2 regions of the Vibrio sp. R10-SG3-ISO3 genome follow, and region 2 is predicted to be linked to the other one. Evidence: predicted binding sites of a transcription regulator. Region 2 holds the regulator's gene; the other holds the start of a gene.
The links. Region 2 encodes MetJ, which represses methionine synthesis genes. Its sites were predicted from a motif close to TTAGACNTNTANANGTCTAA; they were not measured.
Positions count from the first base shown of each region.

Region 1: metK (methionine adenosyltransferase) is a predicted target of MetJ. The motif match lies at 7,873-7,892, and genes of this name have one in related genera.

Region 1 covers NZ_JCBDHE010000010.1:100-9,954, reverse strand. The annotation lists gene AC6R1A_RS01395 (LysE/ArgO family amino acid transporter) at 66-692, shown strand; gene mscS (small-conductance mechanosensitive channel MscS) at 753-1,616, opposite strand; gene fbaA (class II fructose-bisphosphate aldolase) at 1,790-2,866, opposite strand; gene AC6R1A_RS01380 (phosphoglycerate kinase) at 3,032-4,192, opposite strand; gene epd (erythrose-4-phosphate dehydrogenase) at 4,378-5,424, opposite strand; gene tkt (transketolase) at 5,615-7,609, opposite strand; gene metK (methionine adenosyltransferase) at 7,968-9,122, shown strand; partial or broken gene AC6R1A_RS01360 (DUF2189 domain-containing protein) at 9,608-9,855, shown strand, end outside.
Region 2 covers NZ_JCBDHE010000002.1:5,051-14,905, forward strand. The annotation lists gene metF (methylenetetrahydrofolate reductase) at 1-103, opposite strand, end outside; gene AC6R1A_RS00100 (bifunctional aspartate kinase/homoserine dehydrogenase II) at 329-2,743, opposite strand; gene AC6R1A_RS00105 (O-succinylhomoserine (thiol)-lyase) at 2,743-3,909, opposite strand; gene metJ (met regulon transcriptional regulator MetJ) at 4,169-4,486, shown strand; gene AC6R1A_RS00115 (malic enzyme-like NAD(P)-binding protein) at 4,600-5,880, opposite strand; gene rpmE (50S ribosomal protein L31) at 6,121-6,342, opposite strand; gene priA (primosomal protein N') at 6,668-8,869, shown strand; gene cytR (DNA-binding transcriptional regulator CytR) at 9,220-9,855, shown strand, end outside.

The DNA.
Region 1 (9,855 bases), on a different contig from region 2:
AATTGTATTTATATCTTAATTCTGATTATTGTGGGCGCCTATCATGAACAAAAAGAGAGGTTATCGTGAGTTTCTGGTTAATGCTGCAAGGGTTTGGCTTAGGGGCCAGTATGATTATCCCCATTGGCGCGCAAAATGCTTACGTACTGAATCAAGGCATCAAACGTCAACACCACCTGACTACGGCGACGATCTGCAGCTTTCTCGACATGCTGTTTATCTCTGTCGGTATTTTTGGCGGCGGGGCGATTCTGTCACAAAATGAGACCTTGCTGACTTTAGTGACCATCGGCGGCATTCTGTTTCTCGGCTACTATGGGTTTCTTTCTCTGAAAAGTGCGCTGGCCTCCCACAGCGAAGGGCTACAAAGCAGTGAGCTATCGCGCGGTCGTAAAGCGGTCATTTTAGGCGCGCTCGCCGTCACCGTATTCAATCCGCACCTTTATCTCGATACCGTGGTTATTTTGGGATCCATCGGCGGCCAATTCGAAGGTCAGGAGCGACTCTCTTTCGCCATCGGTACTATCTTGGCGTCCTTTGTGTGGTTTTACGGGCTGTCGATTGGCGCCGCTAAATTGGCGCCCACCTTATCCAAACCTAGAGTAAAACAAGTGATTGATTTTCTGGTCGGTACCATGATGTGGGTCATCGCGGGCATGCTCGCCAAGCACTTGCTGCAAGGCTGGGGATGAGTGGATAAAACAAAGCGAGGCTCAAGGGCCTCGCTTTTCGCTTTACGTCGTTCAATCGTATTAGTCGACTTTGTTGAGATGCACGTCCATTTGTGGGAATGGAATCTCAATACCCGCCGCATCCAACGCTTCTTTAATGTTTTGCATGGCGTCGAAGTAAACCCCCCAGTAGTCCGCCGTTTTCACCCAAGGACGAACCACAAAGTTCACCGAAGAATCCGCCAAAGCGAGAACACCAATCGTGATATCTGGATTTTTCAAGATACGCGGATCTTTTTCCAACGTTTCACGGATCACTTGCTTGGTCTGCTTAAGATCTGCCTTGTAGGAAACGCCAATCACGAGATCAACACGTCGCGTTTCATGACGAGAGTAGTTGGTGATCGCACCGCCGATAACGCCAGCGTTTGGCACCACGACCATTTTGTTGTCAGGCGTTTTCAGCACCGTTTGGAAGATTTGGATGGAATCAACGCTGCCTGCCACACCGGCAATCTCAACATAATCACCGGATTTGAAAGGACGAAACGCAACAATCAACACACCCGCTGCGAAGTTAGACAGCGAGCCTTGCAACGCTAAACCAACCGCAAGACCGGCCGCACCGATAACCGCAACCACAGACGCCGTTTGAACACCAATTCGGCCAAGCGCGGCAATCAACACAATCACAAAGAGTAGGTAGCGAACCAGACCATGAATAAAGTCGACGACCGCTTTATCCATCTGCTTCTTCTCTAAAACTTTAGATATGCTGTTAGCAATGCTTTTAACAATGATGTTACCAATAAACAGTATAGCGATCGCAGAAATGATGTTCACACCATACTGAATCAGTAAATCTGAATTGTTATTTAGCCAAGATTCGGCGTGAGACAAGCTGTCGATGATTGGCGTTTCAATCCCTGTTGATTCTTCTGCCATACTCTCTTTCCTCTATTAAAGTGACTTAGTTGAATAGTTGTAGCTTACAGATTACGCAAAGCCATGGTATTTCGCCAGAGTTTATAACAATTTATATTCATTTGTATTAAAAAGCGGACACAAAAAAAGCCGCTCGATGAGCGGCTTCTTATCAATCAAAGTGACGGGCTGAATTACAGAACATCAACCGCGTTTAGGTCAGCAAATGCTTTCTCTAGACGAGCAACCATTGAAGCTTGACCAGCACGTAGCCATACGCGTGGATCGTAGTACTTCTTGTTTGGCGCATCTTCGCCAGTTGGGTTACCGATTTGACCTTGTAGGTAATCGTGGTTTTCCGCTTCGTACTTACGGATACCGTCCCATGTTGCCCACTGAGTATCAGTATCGATGTTCATTTTGATGACACCGTAGCTGATTGACTCTTGGATTTCTGCTTCAGTTGAACCAGAACCACCGTGGAATACGAAGTTTAGTGCGTTAGGTGCAATACCAAACTTCTCAGCACAGTACGCTTGAGAGTCACGTAGGATAGTTGGAGTCAGTACAACGTTACCTGGCTTGTAAACGCCGTGTACGTTACCGAAAGACGCTGCGATAGTGAAACGAGGGCTGATTGCCACCAATTTCTCGTAAGCGTAAGCCACGTCTTCTGGAGAAGTGTACAGCTCAGATGCGTCCATGTGTGAGTTGTCAACGCCGTCTTCTTCACCACCAGTACAGCCTAGTTCGATTTCTAGCGTCATACCCATTTTCGCCATGCGAGCTAGGTATTTTGCTGAGATCTCGATGTTCTCTTCTAGAGACTCTTCAGAAAGGTCAATCATGTGAGAAGAAAAAAGTGGCTTGCCAGTTTGAGCGAAGAACTCTTCACCCGCATCTAGTAGACCGTCGATCCAAGGAAGCAGTTTTTTCGCTGCGTGGTCAGTGTGAAGAATAACAGGCACACCGTAAGATTCTGCAACAGCGTGAACGTACTTCGCGCCAGCAACTGCGCCAAGCACTTGTGCGTCTTGACCTTCAAGTTTTAGACCTTTACCCGCAAAGAAACCGGCACCGCCGTTAGAGAACTGAACCACAACAGGCGCTTTTACTTTCGCTGCTGCTTCTAGAACGCCGTTGATTGAGTCTGTGTTTACTACGTTCACTGCTGGTAGAGCGAAGTTGTTTTCCTTTGCAACTTCAAACACTTTCTGAACGTCATCGCCAGAGATAACACCTGGTTTTACGAAATCGAAGATCTTAGACATGGATTTAATCCTATTAGCTGTCATTTTTAAAAATGGTCGTTATAAAAATAAAACTTTTCAGTTTAAATTCTTGCAAACGTTTGCTCACAACTTGCGCTATTCTAGCAAAAATGTGATGTGCCGCAAACAAGAAAGCGGGAGAGAGACTCCCCCGCTTTCTATCAATTACTTAGCGCGTGCTTCTAGCATTTCAACCGCTGGAAGGACTTTACCTTCTACAAACTCAAGGAACGCACCGCCGCCCGTTGAGATGTAAGACACATCTGCTTTGATACCGAACTTGTCGATCGCCGCTAGCGTGTCACCACCGCCTGCAACAGAGAAACCTTCAGACGCTGCGATCGCTTCAGAGATACCTTTTGTGCCCGCTTCGAAGTTCTTGAATTCGAATACGCCCACAGGACCGTTCCAAAGGATGGTTTTCGCGTTCTTCAGAATCTCAGCCAATTGCGCGGTAGAGTTTGGACCTAGGTCGAAAATCATGTCGTCGTCTTGAACTTCAGATACGTCTTTGATTTCCGCTTCTGCGTTCTCATCAAATGCTTTTGCACAAGCAACGTCAGTCGCCACTGGAATCGCGCACTCTTCCATTAGCTTTTTCGCTGTGTCGACTAGGTCTGCCTCGTATAGCGATTTACCTACGTTGTGGCCAGCCGCTGCGATGAAGGTGTTAGCAATACCGCCACCGACAACCAGTTGGTCAGCGATTTTAGACAGAGACTCAAGCACAGTCAGCTTAGTCGACACTTTTGAACCACCAACGATAGCAACCATTGGACGCGCAGGCTTGTCCATTGCTTTACCTAGCGCTTCTAGCTCGTTCGCAAGTAGAGGACCTGCACACGCAACGTCGGCGTGCATACCCACACCGTGAGTTGATGCTTGTGCACGGTGAGCCGTACCGAATGCGTCCATTACGAAGATGTCACAAAGTGCAGCGTACTGCTTAGACAGTGCTTCGTCGTTTTTCTTCTCGCCAACGTTGAAACGAACGTTTTCTAGAACAACAAGCTCGCCCGCGTTCAGCTCTAGACCGTTTAGGTAGTCTTTCGCTAGCTTAACTTCGCAGTCAAGTGCATCGTTTAGGTAGTTTACGACAGGTTGTAGAGAGAACTCTTCCGCGTATTCACCCTCTGTTGGGCGACCTAGGTGAGAAGTAACCATCACTTTCGCGCCTGCTTCTAGGCAGTGCTTGATTGTTGGTAGAGACGCGAGGATACGCGCATCAGAAGTTACTTTGCCGTCTTTTACTGGCACGTTTAGGTCAGCACGGATGAATACACGTTTACCTGCTAGATCCAGGTCAGTCATCTTGATTACAGACATGGTTTGTCCTCTCAACTATTCAAAAAATAAAGTTTTCAGTCACTCGGCAACCCTGCCAAGCCTATTAATTCTTCAAACTGGTTTTGATATGGAGATTATCAATATTTATTTCAAGGGTAAAAATAAATATTACTCCTTCGCCTTTCGGCGCTTCCAATCTAGGTAAAAATGACCGCTAAACGGCACTACCCAGCTTGTTCTGAAGCGGCCTGCATTGCGAGCGCAGTATCCAGCATGCGGTTCGCAAAGCCCCATTCGTTATCACACCAAACCAACATTTTGACTAGGTGCCCATTACTCACGCGAGTCTGGGAACCATCAACAATGGCACTGTGGGGATCGTGATTAAAGTCAATCGATACGAGCGGCGCTTCAGTATAGTCAACAATGCCGTGTAATGTACACTGAGATGCGTTAACAATGGTTTGATTTACGTCATTAACTTTCACATTCGTATTAATTGTGACACTTAAATCCATCGCTGTGACGTTTACCGTGGGAACGCGCACGGATATGGCTTCGAATTTGTTGGAAAATTTCGGGAAGATTCTTTCAATCCCTTTGTGCAATTTCGTATCAACTGGAATGATGGATTGGCTGGCGGCTCGAGTACGACGCAAATCATTGTGATACGCATCAATCACCTGCTGATCATTCATTGAGGAATGAATGGTGGTGATCGTGCCAGAGTCGATACCAAAAGCATCATCCAACGCTTTGATGATAGGGACAATACAGTTGGTCGTACACGAACCGTTAGAAACGACGCGATGCTCTGCGGTTAATGTTTCATGGTTCACGCCATAGATGATGGTGTGGTCGAGATCACTGGCGCCTGGGTGGGAGAAAAGCACTTTTTTAGCGCCGGCTTTGATGTGCGCTTGGCCATCGGCTTGCGAGCCATAGACACCGGTGCAGTCGAGTACCATATCGACCTCAAGATCGCGCCAAGGCAGTAGCTCTATGTCGTTTAGGTGCAAAATCCGAATCGAATCAAAGTCGCCACTCTCCACGACGCCGTGATGAATATAGATATGCTCTTGGTCATGGGTGATTTTTTTGCCAAAACGACCGTGGCTCGTATCGTATTGCAGTAAGTGCGCCATCGCATCAGGCTGTGCCAACTCGTTGACCGCGACCACTTTGATCTGCTGATGTTTGCCGCTCTCGTAAACCGCGCGCAACACATTACGACCGATACGTCCAAATCCATTGATCGCAATTTTAAGCATCCTTTCCTCACCCTACCTGATTTTCGTGTCACAGATAGTAACTGAGCCCGTGCCCAGATGCGAGTTCCAATCCCCGAAACCGCATATTTCTAGGCACTAGGAACTAGGAACTAGGAACTAGGAACTAGGAACTACAATAAAAAAACCGAGCCACTCACGACTCGGTTTCCTTCAAACTACATCGCCACAATTAAGCAAGCAGTTCCTTCGCTGTGTTCACAACGTTTTCTGTCGTGAATCCAAACAGCTTGAACAGTTCTCCAGCAGGCGCTGATTCACCGAAGGTTGTCATACCGATGATCTTGCCGCCAAAGCCGACATACTTGTACCAGAAGTCCGCAATACCCGCTTCGATAGCGATACGTGCTGTTACGTCTGCTGGCAGTACGGATTCACGGTACGCTGCGTCTTGCTTATCGAACGCATCCGTCGATGGCATAGACACCACGCGTACTTGCTTGCCTTCAGCAGTAAGCTGCGCCGCCGCTTCAACAGCCAGTTCCACTTCAGAACCGGTGGCGATAAGGATAAGCTCTGGCTTGCCCGCGCAATCTTTTAGGATGTAACCACCCTTAGCGATGTTAGCCACTTGCTCAGCGTCACGCGCTTGCTGCTCGAGGTTTTGACGAGAAAAAATCAGAGACGTTGGGCCATCTTTACGCTCAATCGCCAATTTCCAAGCGACCGCAGATTCCACTTGGTCACATGGACGCCATGTGCTCATGTTTGGCGTTAGGCGAAGTGACGCCATTTGCTCAACGGGTTGGTGCGTTGGGCCATCTTCACCCAAACCAATCGAGTCATGCGTGTATACTTGGATGTTCTGAATTTTCATCAGCGCGGCCATACGCATCGCGTTACGAGCGTACTCCATAAACATCAAGAAGGTCGCACCGTAAGGGACAAAACCGCCATGCAGCGCAATACCATTCATGATGGCCGTCATACCGAACTCACGCACACCGTAGTGAATGTAGTTACCTGAGAAATCGTCTGCTTCCAGTGATTTTGAGCCCGACCACATGGTCAAGTTGGATGGCGCAAGGTCCGCCGAACCGCCCATAAACTCAGGCAGCATTTTACCGAACGCTTCAAGCGCATTTTGAGACGCTTTGCGCGAGGCAATGTTAGCTGGGTTGGCTTGCAGATCAGCAATGATTTGATTCGCTTTCTCTTCCCATTGCGCAGGAAGCTCACCGTTGAGACGACGTTTCAGCTCCGCCGCTTCTGTTGGGTACGCCGCTGCGTAAGCCTCAAACTGAGCGTTCCACGCCGCTTCAGATGCTGCGCCTGCGGTTTTCGCATCCCACTGCTCGTATACGTCTGCTGGAATCTCAAACGCTGGGTGCTCCCAACCTAGGAACTCACGCGCAGCTTTGATTTCGTCTGCACCTAGTGGCGCGCCGTGACAATCGTGAGAGCCCGCTTTGTTTGGTGAACCAAAACCAATGATGGTCTTAGTACAAATCAGAGTAGGACGAGGGTCCGCTTTCGCGGCAGTGATGGCGGCGTTGATCGCCTCAGCATCATGACCATCGACAGCTGGAATAACGTGCCAACCGTAAGCTTCAAAGCGTTTTGGTGTATCGTCAGAGAACCAACCTTCCACTTCACCATCAATCGAGATGCCATTGTCATCCCAAAAAGCGATCAGCTTGCCAAGGCCCAGAGTGCCCGCTAGTGAACATGCTTCGTGAGAGATCCCTTCCATCAAACAGCCATCACCCATGAATACGTAGGTGAAGTGGTCGATGATGTCATGGCCTTCTTTATTGAACTGCGCCGCTAATGCTTTCTCTGCCAGCGCCATGCCCACTGCGTTTGTGATGCCCTGACCAAGAGGACCAGTGGTGGTTTCTACGCCCGGTGCATAACCATATTCTGGGTGGCCCGGCGTTTTTGAATGAAGCTGACGGAAGTTTTTCAGATCGTCAATAGACAGCTCGTAACCACTTAGGTGCAGCAAAGAGTAAATCAGCATTGAGCCGTGGCCGTTTGATAGCACGAAACGGTCGCGGTTTGCCCATTCTGGGTTCGCTGGGTTGTGGTTTAAGTGTGAACGCCAAAGAACTTCGGCGATATCCGCCATCCCCATCGGTGCGCCTGGGTGACCGGAATTAGCTTGTTGAACACCATCCATGCTAAGTGCACGAATTGCATTGGCCAAGTGTTTACGAGAAGACATGTCTGCTCCTGAATGCATTAAGCGAATTGATAACTAAGGTGGGCGATAATTCTCGCAGAGCATCTACGCAGGTGCAATCGATTACTGTCTAATCAGCGCCAGATCTAAGATATTTATTGCAAATTTCTCGAGGACCGCCGGTTTTCGTTACTGTTTGATGCAAACGATTGCTCTTTACCTCACGCGGCGGATTGAGAAAAATACGCGTTTTTACTCTACTTAAATCACAAAAATAACTTGTAATTCGAGCACGCAAAACTAGAATAGACGTCTAGATGTAGATACACCTACATAATTTAACCTTATTTTTGTGCTGGGCGAGCAATGACGCCCATCCAACAGATTAAATGGAGCTCTCATGGCTAAGCACCTGTTTACTTCTGAATCCGTATCAGAAGGCCATCCAGATAAAATTGCAGACCAAATCTCAGATGCGGTTCTCGATGCGATCCTCGAGCAAGATCCAAAAGCTCGCGTAGCGTGTGAAACCTACGTCAAGACCGGTATGGTCATGGTCGGCGGTGAAATCACCACTTCTGCATGGGTAGACATCGAAGAGTTAACACGCCAAACCGTACGTGAAATTGGCTACGTTCACTCTGACATGGGCTTTGACGCGGATTCGTGTGCAGTGCTAAACACCATCGGTAAACAGTCTCCAGACATCAACCAAGGTGTCGACAAAGCGGATCCAAAAGAGCAAGGTGCCGGTGACCAAGGCATCATGTTTGGTTACGCATGTAACGAGACTGAAGTCCTCATGCCAGCGCCTATCACTTACTCACACCGCCTAGTGCAAAAGCAAGCGGAAGTACGTAAGAACGGCACACTGCCATGGTTGCGTCCAGATGCAAAATCTCAGGTTACGTTCCAGTACAACGAAGGTAAGATCGTTGGTATCGATGCGGTCGTACTGTCAACTCAGCACTGTGACTCTATCTCAACGCCGGATCTGCGCGAAGCGGTAATGGAAGAGATCATCAAACCTGTTCTACCGGCTGAGTGGCTCAACAAAGACACTAACTTCTTCATCAACCCAACCGGTCGTTTTGTTATCGGTGGCCCAATGGGCGACTGTGGTTTGACCGGTCGTAAGATCATCGTTGATACCTACGGCGGCGCAGCGCGTCACGGTGGTGGTGCATTCTCTGGTAAAGATCCATCGAAAGTAGACCGTAGTGCCGCTTACGCAGCACGCTACGTGGCGAAAAACATCGTCGCGGCGGGTATGGCAGATCGCTGTGAAATCCAATTGTCTTACGCAATCGGTGTTGCGGATCCAACGTCTATCATGGTGGAAACGTTCGGTACTGAGAAAGTCTCGCACGACATCATCATTGAAGCGGTACGTCAGTTCTTCGATCTACGTCCATACGGCCTGCAAGAGATGCTGAACCTACTTCAGCCAATCTACAAGAAGACCGCCGCTTACGGCCACTTCGGTCGTGAAGAGTTCCCTTGGGAAGCGACGAATAAAGCCGCAGAACTGCGTGACTTCGCTGGTCTCAAGTAATCACTGAGCCACACTATTTCAGGGCTTTTGGTTCGCCAAAAGCCCTTTCTTTTGCCTGCTATCTGGCCTCCTCGCTCGCTGTGCTCACCCCGACCTCGCATCCCCACCCATCATTGAACAAAATTTAACCTCCCAGGTTGTAATTTACGCCATTGAGGTCAATAGTTAACAATATGTTAAATGAACGCATCCAAGGATGACGTCTTTACGTATAAAACCAGACGTGACTGCCATCCCCTCTGCGCCGAGTAACACGCGCAAAGCTTGTGTTCAGATCACGGCACCAACATAAAACTGAGAGTTCACACCCTTTAACGTCAGCGTCTAGGAGCACATCAGCGAATCGGGTCAGCACTCTCTCGTGTTTGCGAACGGCTTGCGTTTAAAAACGTCTTCTGTTTACAAATACATAACAACCCCTTTTCTCGGCCACCAGTAAAAAGGCAAAGAAGAGGATGAGAATCGAGATTGATCAAGGAGGAGTTATGCCTCGTACGGTTAACCCACATGACTTCAAAGAGCAAAAACATAAGGAAGTCAGCGACCACGAATACGCGCGCACCATACCGTGTAATCAGGTCAGTATCTCTGCCCCATTTCATTGGCTCGCGCTCGGCTTGCACGACTTTGTTCGCATGCCGCTGATTAGCGCTTTCTACGGCTTGTGCTTTATGGCGGCGGCCATCGGCATTGTTCTCCTCGTCCAGTGGCAAGGCACCCACCTTGTGGTGAT
Region 2 (9,855 bases):
CGCTGCTCGGAGGAAAGAACTCGAATGACACATTGATGTTGTTCGATAGCTCGGCAATATTTTGGTTTAAAGCGTCAATATGACTCGCGTGTGTGTATCCCATCTTTCTCTCTCCGTGTGGCGACCCTATCCGTAGGTAACTGCAGCCCCAACATTCAATTTGATTAAATCGACGTTTAGACGTCTATATGTCCACAGGATGTATTGAATACGTTTTAATGTCAACACTCCCACCATGAATTTTTTTCAAGTTCACAATGAGAGAATTTGAAGTGCGCGCAGAACGACGCCCGAATAAGAAAACAGGTTGCCGAAGCAACCTGTGAAACTAGAGAAAACTGGACAACAAGTTAAGGTCTGATTGAATCGCGCCTGAGGTCACTTCTCGACCCGCCCCCGGTCCGCGAATGACCAGTGGGTTGTCCTTATACCATTTGCTCTCAATCGCAAAGATGTTGTCGCATGGTAACAGGTTGGCCAAGGCGTGCTCTTTGCTGAGTGCTTCGACACCCACTCGAGCTTTACCGTTCTTTTCCAGTCTGGCGACGTAGCGTAGCACTTTGTCTTCACGTTGCGCTTTCTCTAGCCTTTCTGCTAGCTGTTCGCTGAGCTGTTGGCTGTTATCGAGAAAGTCATCCAGTGAGAGTTCGGCCAGTTCATCGGGCACTAAGCTCTCGACTTTGACCGATTCAGGTTCAATCTCGAGACCGGCTTCTCTGGCTAAGATGACCAGCTTGCGCATTACGTCAGAGCCATCGAGATCTTGCCTAGGGTCTGGCTCTGTTAAGCCTTGCTGCCACGCTAAATCGACCAACTCGGCAAACGGTACGCTGCCATCATATTGTTGGAACAACCAAGAGAGGGTGCCAGAGAAAATCCCTGAGACCGCATAAATGACATCGCCACTCTCACGCAAATCGCGCACAGTGTGGTTTATCGGCAAGCCTGCACCGACGGTGGCATTGTAGAGCCAATGGCGGTTTATTTTGGCAAACGCATCTTGCACTTGGTGGTAGTAAGCACTTGAGGCTGAGCCGGCAACCTTATTAGCAGAGATAAGATGCATACCTTGCTCAGCGATATCGAGGTAGCGCTCAGCTAACTCTTTGCTCGCCGTCACGTCGAGTACGACCACATCGTCATAGCCCTGAATCGCACCGAGGCGCTGAATCCACTCGCCTTGCTGATATGGGATAGACTCTTCATCGAAATGCTCACTGACCGCGCTAGGTTCGATGCCTTGGTCATTAAACCAATAGGTTTGACTGTCGATCACCGCCACGAGCTCAAAACTCATTCCACGACGCTTTTCTAGCTCTGCTTTTTGTTCTGCAAACAGGGTTAACCAACTGGAGCCAATGTTGCCTTTGCCGCATAGGGCGATGCCGACTCGTTTTTGTGCTTGGAAAAGTTGATTGTGAATCGCCTTAACGAGTGGTTCGGTTTCGGTGCGGCGTAAGACAGCCACCAAGCTGAGACCGGAACGAGATTCAGAGATGAACTCGACAGGCGATGACTTGAGCTTCTGGTAAAAGCCGTAACAGTGGTTGGCGTTGTTGGTGACACCAGCGCCTACGGCAGCGACAAGGGCGTAGCCCTCCTTGAGTTTAATTTCTGCTGCGATGGCGGAATCTTGTAAGAAGCCTAAAGCGCCCCCTGCAATTTCCGAGGTATAAGCAAGGCGTAATGAGTGCTTATCCGCTTGGACTTCATAAGTCAAAGGTTCAAGTTGGGCGCGTTTCAAACTGCTCAGCACTTCTTTTTCCATGCGATTGAAATCATGTCCATAGGCGAAGTTTAACTGAATCAACAACACGTCATTGAGTGAGGAGATGATCTTGGCACCACGCCCAGAGGCGAGGACGCGCTCAATGCGGCTAGAGCCAGATTCAGGGTCGTAACTGCAGCGCAGGTGTAAGTCCATCGTACTTTGAGCGACAGGCTGCAAGGTACGGCTATGCAGCACGGGGGCGGCAAGGCGTGCCAGTTCACTTGCTTCATCCAGTCGCAATAGGGGCAGAAGACAAGCATCACTGACAAGGCGAGGGTCTGCGCTGTATACGCCAGCAACGTCACTCCAAATCGTGACGCGACTGACCTCTGCGAGCGCGCCAATCACGGTGGCAGAGTAATCGGATCCGTTTCGGCCAAGCAGCACGGTTTGGCCTGCTTGGTTTTGCGCCATAAAGCCGGTAAACACCAGACGACGCTGTGAGTGTTGCGCCAAAATTTCTTTCAGTAATGGGTAGGATTGGCCACGATCCACTTCAGGTTGCGTGCCGGTTTCTGCTCGTAAGAAAGTGCGAGAGTCTTGCGCGATGGCAGGTAAACCCGCTTGATTCAATAGCGCGGCCAGCAATCTTGAGGACCACATTTCACCGTGGCCAAGTACCGCAGCTCGCTCCGCCTCGCTTAACGGGGCGCTTAATTCACCGAGGGTGGTGAACTCGTCTTTGAGCGTCGCCAGCATGTGCGCTTGTTCGTCGTCACTGTCAATCAAGGCTTCGATAAGCCCTGTTTGGAATTGTCGTACCGACTGCAACGCTTCATGGGCAAGGCGGCCGTCTTTATAGAGCGCTTCGGTAAATTCAATCAAATGATTGGTGGTTTTACCGGCCGCTGAGACAACGATCAGATCATCGCTGCCAGAGTATTCTTTGAGTATGGTGACTACCCGGCGGTAGCACTCCGGATCCGCTAAGCTGCTACCACCAAATTTATGCAGTTGACGCGATGTCGTCATTACGCGGACTCCTTCACACAGTTAAAGGCTTGCTTGAGATCGTCAATCAGGTCATCGGCATCTTCAAGACCGACAGACAGACGCAGCAGTTGCTGAGAGACACCTGCCTCGGCCAACGCCTCTTCGCCCATCGCACGGTGGGTCATTGACGCTGGGTGACAAATGAGGCTTTCTACGCCGCCTAGCGATTCTGCAAGCGAGAAGAGTTTCAGCTCACCGACAAACTGTTTCAGTTCTTCAAAGCTGCCAGCGAACTCGAAGCTGAGCATAGAACCAAAGCCTGATTGTTGTTTCTTGGCGATGTCATGACCAGGGTGATCCGGCAAGCTTGGGTGATAGATGCGGCCAACCAGTGACTCTGTTTTCAGAAAGTCGAGAATGTTTGCCGAGCTTTGTTCGTGCACCTTCATTCGTGCGCCCAACGTGCGGATGCCACGCAGCGTCATGTAGCTATCAAACGGCGTGCCGGTGGCCCCAATGCAGTTGCCCCACCAAGCCAGTTCTTCAGCGTGCGCTTTGGTTTTGGTGATCACCACGCCGCCAATCACATCGGAGTGACCGTTGATGTATTTGGTGGTTGAGTGAATAACGAAATCGGCACCCAGTTCGAGTGGCTTCTGGAAAATCGGGGTTAAGAAGGTATTGTCAACCGCGACCAGCGCGCCAACTTGTTTCGCTTGCTGGCAAACTTTCTCGATATCCACCACACGCACCAAAGGATTTGATGGCGTTTCCAACAGGATAAGCTTGGGTTTCTGGTTGATGGCGGCGGTCAAGGCTGCGTCATCGGATTGGTCGACGAACAACACGTTGAAGTCGCCCTTTTGCGCGCGGGTATTGAAGAGTCGATAGGTGCCACCGTAGCAATCGTGTGGCGCGACAATCAAATCATCTGGACCGACAAACGCAGAGACCCAAAGGTTGAGCGCTGAGGTGCCACAATTGGTCACTACAGCGCCTTCTCCACCTTCTAACTCATACAGCGCCGTTTCAAGCAGGCCACGGTTCGGGTTACCAGAACGCGTGTAATCGTATTTCGGCACTTCACCAAACGCCGGAAAGCCATAATTGGTCGAGAGATAAATAGGGGGAACGACAGCGTGATGTTGGGTGTCTGACTCGATACCAGTACGTACCGCGATGGTGGCGGGTTTGCGCGTGCTCATAGCGTTTTCCTTGCGAACAGTAGTGACTTGTTTTAGGGAATGCGATATACCTGTTGCTTATCAGGTGTATCCGGCACCCAATGTGGTGTAGTGCTGCGACACACTCACAGTTTGGGCCGATTCACTCCTATCGCCAACCACTTTACTTCTCATTTTTTAAGACGTCAACACTTCTAGACGTCTATATGTCTTTGCTTGTAGCCATAAATACCGTTAAAATTGTGGTTTAAACACTCATACGCAAATATAAAGGTGCGCAATGGCAGACTGGAATGGCGAATACATTAGCCCATACGCAGAACACGGTAAGAAAAGTGAGCAAGTGAAAAAAATCACGGTCTCCATCCCACTTAAAGTCCTTAAGGTATTAACAGACGAGCGTACGCGCCGCCAGATCAACAACCTGCGTCATGCCACCAACAGTGAGTTGTTGTGTGAAGCGTTCTTGCACGCTTACACAGGTCAACCATTACCGACGGATGAAGATTTGCGTAAAGACCGTCCAGATGATATTCCCGCTGAAGTGAAAAAGCTGATGACGGAGATGGGGATTGAGTTTGAGGCGTTTGACGACTAACGCTCGCCCTGTTTTGCACCGAATTTGAATGCAAAAGCCGCTGACATCGTCAGCGGCTTTGTTGTTTTTGCTCAGCCAGAGGCAAAGGTCGTGGCTGGTAGTGGGCGTCAAGGTTACTCGATATCCATGTAATGGTCAGGCAGCTCAATGCGTGCCACCCCGGATTCTACCGCGGCTAACGCGACCGCTTTGGCGACGCGGGGGAGTAGTCTTGGGTCCATCGGTTTTGGAATAATGTAGTCTGGGCCAAACGAGAGTGAATCCACACCCGCGGCGGTCAGAACATTGGCAGGGACCTCTTCCTTCGCCAGTTGACGGATCGCCGCTACGGCAGCGAGCTTCATCTCATCGTTGATCTCGCTAGCACGTACATCCAGTGCGCCACGGAAAATAAACGGGAAGCAAAGTACGTTGTTGACTTGGTTCGGGTAGTCACTGCGACCTGTACCCATAATGAGGTCATTGCGTACATCATGAGCGAGCTCAGGTTTGATCTCAGGATCTGGGTTAGAGCAGGCAAACACGATGGGTTTGTCGGCCATCAATTTAAGATCATCTGGCGATAACAGGTTAGGACCAGAAACGCCAAGGAACAGATCGGCGCCTTCGATGACATCTTGCAGCGTACGTTTGTCGGTGTTGTTGGCAAACAGTTGTTTGTATTCGTTGAGATCATCACGTCGAGTGTGGATCACACCTTTGCGATCCAGCATGTAAATTTTCTCGCGCATCGCGCCGCACTTGATCAGCAGCTCCATACAAGCGATGGCAGCCGCACCGGCGCCCAGACAGACAATCACGGCGTCTTCCAGTTTTTTACCTTGCAGCTCAATGGCGTTTAACATGCCAGCAGCCGTCACAATGGCGGTACCGTGTTGGTCATCATGGAAGACTGGCACATCACAGCGCTCAATTAATTGTTTTTCGATTTCAAAGCAGTCTGGCGCTTTGATGTCTTCTAAGTTGATGCCGCCAAAGGTATCCGCGATGTTGGCGACCGTGTCGACAAACTCATCGATGGTGCGATGTTTGACTTCGATGTCGATGGAGTCCAAACCTGCAAAGCGCTTAAACAGCAGGGCTTTGCCTTCCATCACGGGCTTTGATGCCAGTGGGCCAAGATTACCTAGGCCAAGAATCGCTGTGCCGTTGGAGATCACTGCCACCATATTGCCTTTTGCAGTGTACTTATAGACATTATCGGGGTTTTGAGCGATCTCTCGTACCGGCTCGGCCACGCCTGGGCTGTAGGCGAGCGCGAGATCTTGCGCGGTTTCTGCTTGGGTGGTCAGCTCGACAGAGATCTTGCCTGGTTTTGGAAAGGCATGGTAGTCGAGCGCTTTTTGGCGAAATTGTTCTTCAGGGGTCAGGTCTTGACGGTGGTCATCAGGCATAGAAATAGGTACTCGTTAAAATGATTCAGCACAAAGGGGGTTAATCATTTTAGAGGAACTGAGTCAAGCTGCCTAGGTCAGAATGCGAGCGAGTAGGGTAATATGTGGGAAACGACTGGAGATTAGACCAGATAGAAAGAGATATGACTGCGGGTTTTGCTGTGAATAGGTTAATTGCTCTAAATTTCTGGCAACAAAAAAGGACGCCGCAGCGTCCTTTTTCCTATCCGCGAGAAGGAATTACTTCTTACCGCTTGATAGAGCACCGAAACGCTTGTTAAAGCGATCTACACGGCCGCCAGTATCAACGATACGCTGCTTACCAGTGTAGAATGGGTGACATTTGTCACATACGTCTAGGTGGATTGATTCTTTGTCTAGAGTAGATTTGAACTCAAATGTGTTGCCACAAGAACAAGTTGCTGCTACTGCTTTGTATTCTGGGTGGATTCCAGCTTTCATGGGGTAACCTCAATATAGGCCGTGTCGCTATCCGATTCAGAGCCGGACACCACACGTAGTTAATGTAAAATGGATTTAGGACACCGCTGCCAGAGCAGCCATATCTCTAAGGCGCGATATAGTAATGAATAGTACGCCTAGGATCAACCGATTTGGGGTAGAAATCGCTACTTTTTTAGCCGCTGCAGGAGAGGGAGACGCATGGATGTTATCGCGAAGTGGTGTTACCCGCGTCTCCTCATACAGACACTGAGATGCGCTGGCTTTTCTCACTCTGCCTTTTCCCTTAGACTAAACGCGTCATCGACCTGCAGTGAAAGACTGAATGAGACCCACCATCGCCCGAGTCGCGTTACCCGTACCACTAGATAAACAGTTTGACTATCAAATCCCTGGACACCTTTTTCCAGTGATCGGTGGGCGCGTGTCTGTGCCTTTTGGCCGTCAAACCTTAGTCGGTATCGTGACAGCCTTGGTGCAGCAGTCATCGCTGCCGATGGACAAAATCAAGCCGATTAAGCAGGTGCTCGACAGTCAACCTGTTTGGCCTGACTCGTTATATACCTTGTTGCACTGGTGCAGCCACTTTTACCAATATCCACTTGGCGACACCTTAGCCAATGCGATGCCCAGCGCCCTGCGTAAGGGAAAACCGGCCGACTTTACCGCCGTGGTGGAATGGCAACTGACGCCAACCGGACGCGATCAATTGATGCATGGATTTGGCCGAGCGGTTAAGCAAGCCAAAGTGATGCAGATGCTGCAACACGGACCGACGTCACACCAACGTTTTATTGATGAAGAGGTCAGCACTAGCGTGCTGCGCACGTTGACAGACAAAGGTTGGATTGAGTCGATTGAGCGCAAGCCTCATTTTGCCAAGTGGGGCACTGACATTGAAGCCGATGTCGAGAAACCAAAGCTGAATGAAGAGCAAGCAATCGCTATCGCGACGGTCAACAGTTTCAGCGGTTTTGGCTGCTTTTTGCTCGAAGGGGTGACCGGTTCAGGCAAAACCGAGGTATATCTCAACATGATTAAGCCAGTCCTCGAACGGGGTCAGCAGGCTTTGGTGTTGGTGCCGGAAATCGGTCTGACGCCGCAAACCATCAATCGCTTTCGAAAGCGTTTTAACGTGCCGATTGAGGTAGTACATTCTGGATTGAATGACACCGAGCGTCTCAATGCCTGGCTGTGTGCGCGCGATAAAGTGGCCGGCATTGTGATTGGGACGCGATCTGCATTGCTGACACCTTTTGCTGATCTGGGCATTATTATTGTCGATGAAGAGCACGATAGCTCTTACAAGCAGCAAGATAGCTTGCGCTACCATGCGCGCGATGTGGCGGTCATGCGCGCCAACAAAGAGCAGATCCCGATTGTGCTTGGTTCAGCAACGCCCGCGTTAGAAACGCTGCACAATGCGCTGTCTGGCAAATATCATCATCTGCATTTGTCTCGCCGAGCAGGCAGTGCGGTGCCCACCACCAATCAAGTGATTGACGTCAAAGGGCTCTATTTAGAGGGGGGCCTCTCTGCGCCACTGATCGCTCAAATGCGCAAGCACCTCAACGCAGGCAATCAGGTGATGCTGTTTTTAAATCGACGCGGCTTTTCCCCGGCTCTGATGTGTCACGAATGTGGCTGGATCGCGGAATGCAAGCGCTGCGACGCCTACTACACCTACCATCAGCACAGCAGCGAAATTCGCTGTCACCACTGTGGCTCTCAGCAGCCGACGATCCACCAGTGCCAAGGGTGTGGTTCCACTCAACTGGTCACTGTTGGGGTGGGAACCGAGCAGCTAGAGAAACAACTGCATACGCTCTTTCCAGAGCAGAAAACCATTCGTATTGACCGCGACAGCACGCGGCGCAAAGGCAGCCTAGAAGAGGCGTTAAGCGCCATTCGACGCGGTGAATATCAGATTCTGATCGGCACGCAAATGCTCGCCAAAGGGCACCATTTCCCGGATGTGACGCTGGTGGCGCTGTTGGATGTTGATGGCTCACTCTACAGCAGCGATTTTCGAGCCTCTGAGCGTTTAGCCCAGCTCTTCATTCAGGTGGCAGGCCGAGCGGGGCGTGCCAGCAAACCCGGTGAAGTGTTGTTGCAAACCCACCACCCAGAGCACAGCCTATTGCAAGCACTGCTGAAAAAGAGTTATCGGGACTTCGCCGAGGTGGCCTTAGCAGAGCGAAAACTGGCGGCGTTGCCCCCGTATTCGTTTTTAACGCTGTTTCGTGCGGAGGCGAACCAATCTGAGCTGGTGGAAGAGTTCCTACGCCAAGTCCGCTTTACTTTAGAATCCCACCCTCTGTTTGATTCCGGCTGCATGGTGCTGGGCCCGACACCCGCCCCGCTTGCCAAACGTGCGGGTAAGTTCCGTTGGCAATTACTGCTGCAAACCGAGCAGCGCTCGTTAATGCAAAAGCTGCTGGCCAGTGCTAAGCCGGCTATCGAGTTGCTGCCGAGCGCGAAAAAGGTCCGTTGGTCGGTCGATATCGAGCCTCAAGACTTGAGCTAACACGCCGATTAGTTTAAATAGGGGCAGGGACGATAGGCGCTGTGAGCTGATTTCGTTCTTTTTCATTTATTTGTGATCTGGCTCTCTTTTATAGTTCGGGTTTTGTTAAATATCCCGTAACTTTCTGTTTCGAAATGAATAAACTAGTTGTTTGGAAAGGGATAGGCGAAGCGAACCTTGGCAAGAGCCAAACGATTGCGTTTCGCTGCCAATAAGAGTGGGCATCAGCCTACCATCATCATAAGCGGTGCAGGATTGACCCCGTCATCACCACACCAGACGCTATGATCAAGGCAACAAGGTTTAGGTGGCTAAAGCGCTACATCTTTAATTAAGAGGGTTAATAACTTATGGCGACAATGAAGGATGTTGCCCAGCTTGCGGGAGTGTCGACGGCGACGGTATCACGGGCGTTGATGAATCCCGAGAAAGTCTCTTCTGCGACGAGAAAACGCGTCGAAGAGGCGGTGCTTGAAGCTGGCTACTCACCCAACTCGCTGGCGCGCAATCTGCGTAGAAACGAATCAAAGACCATCATCGCGATCATCCCAGACATTTGCGATCCCTATTACACCGAAATCATTCGTGGCATTGAAGATGCGGCTATGGAGCACGGTTACATCGTATTGCTTGGGGACAGCGGCCAACAAAGAAAGCGTGAAAGCTCTTTTGTGAACTTGGTATTCACTAAGCAGGCCGATGGCATGCTGCTGCTCGGTACGGATTTACCGTTTGATGTTAGCAAGGCAGAACAAAAGAATCTGCCGCCGATGGTCATGGCCTGCGAGTTTGCGCCTGAGTTAGAGTTGCCCACCGTGCATATTGATAACCTCACTTCCGCATTTGAAGCGGTCAACTACCTGACTCAGATGGGGCATCGCCGTGTCGCGCAGATTTCGGGGCCTGAGAGTGCTCTACTGTGTCAGTTCCGTCACCAGGGTTATCAACAAGCGTTGCGCCGCGCAGGCCTAACGATGAACGAACAC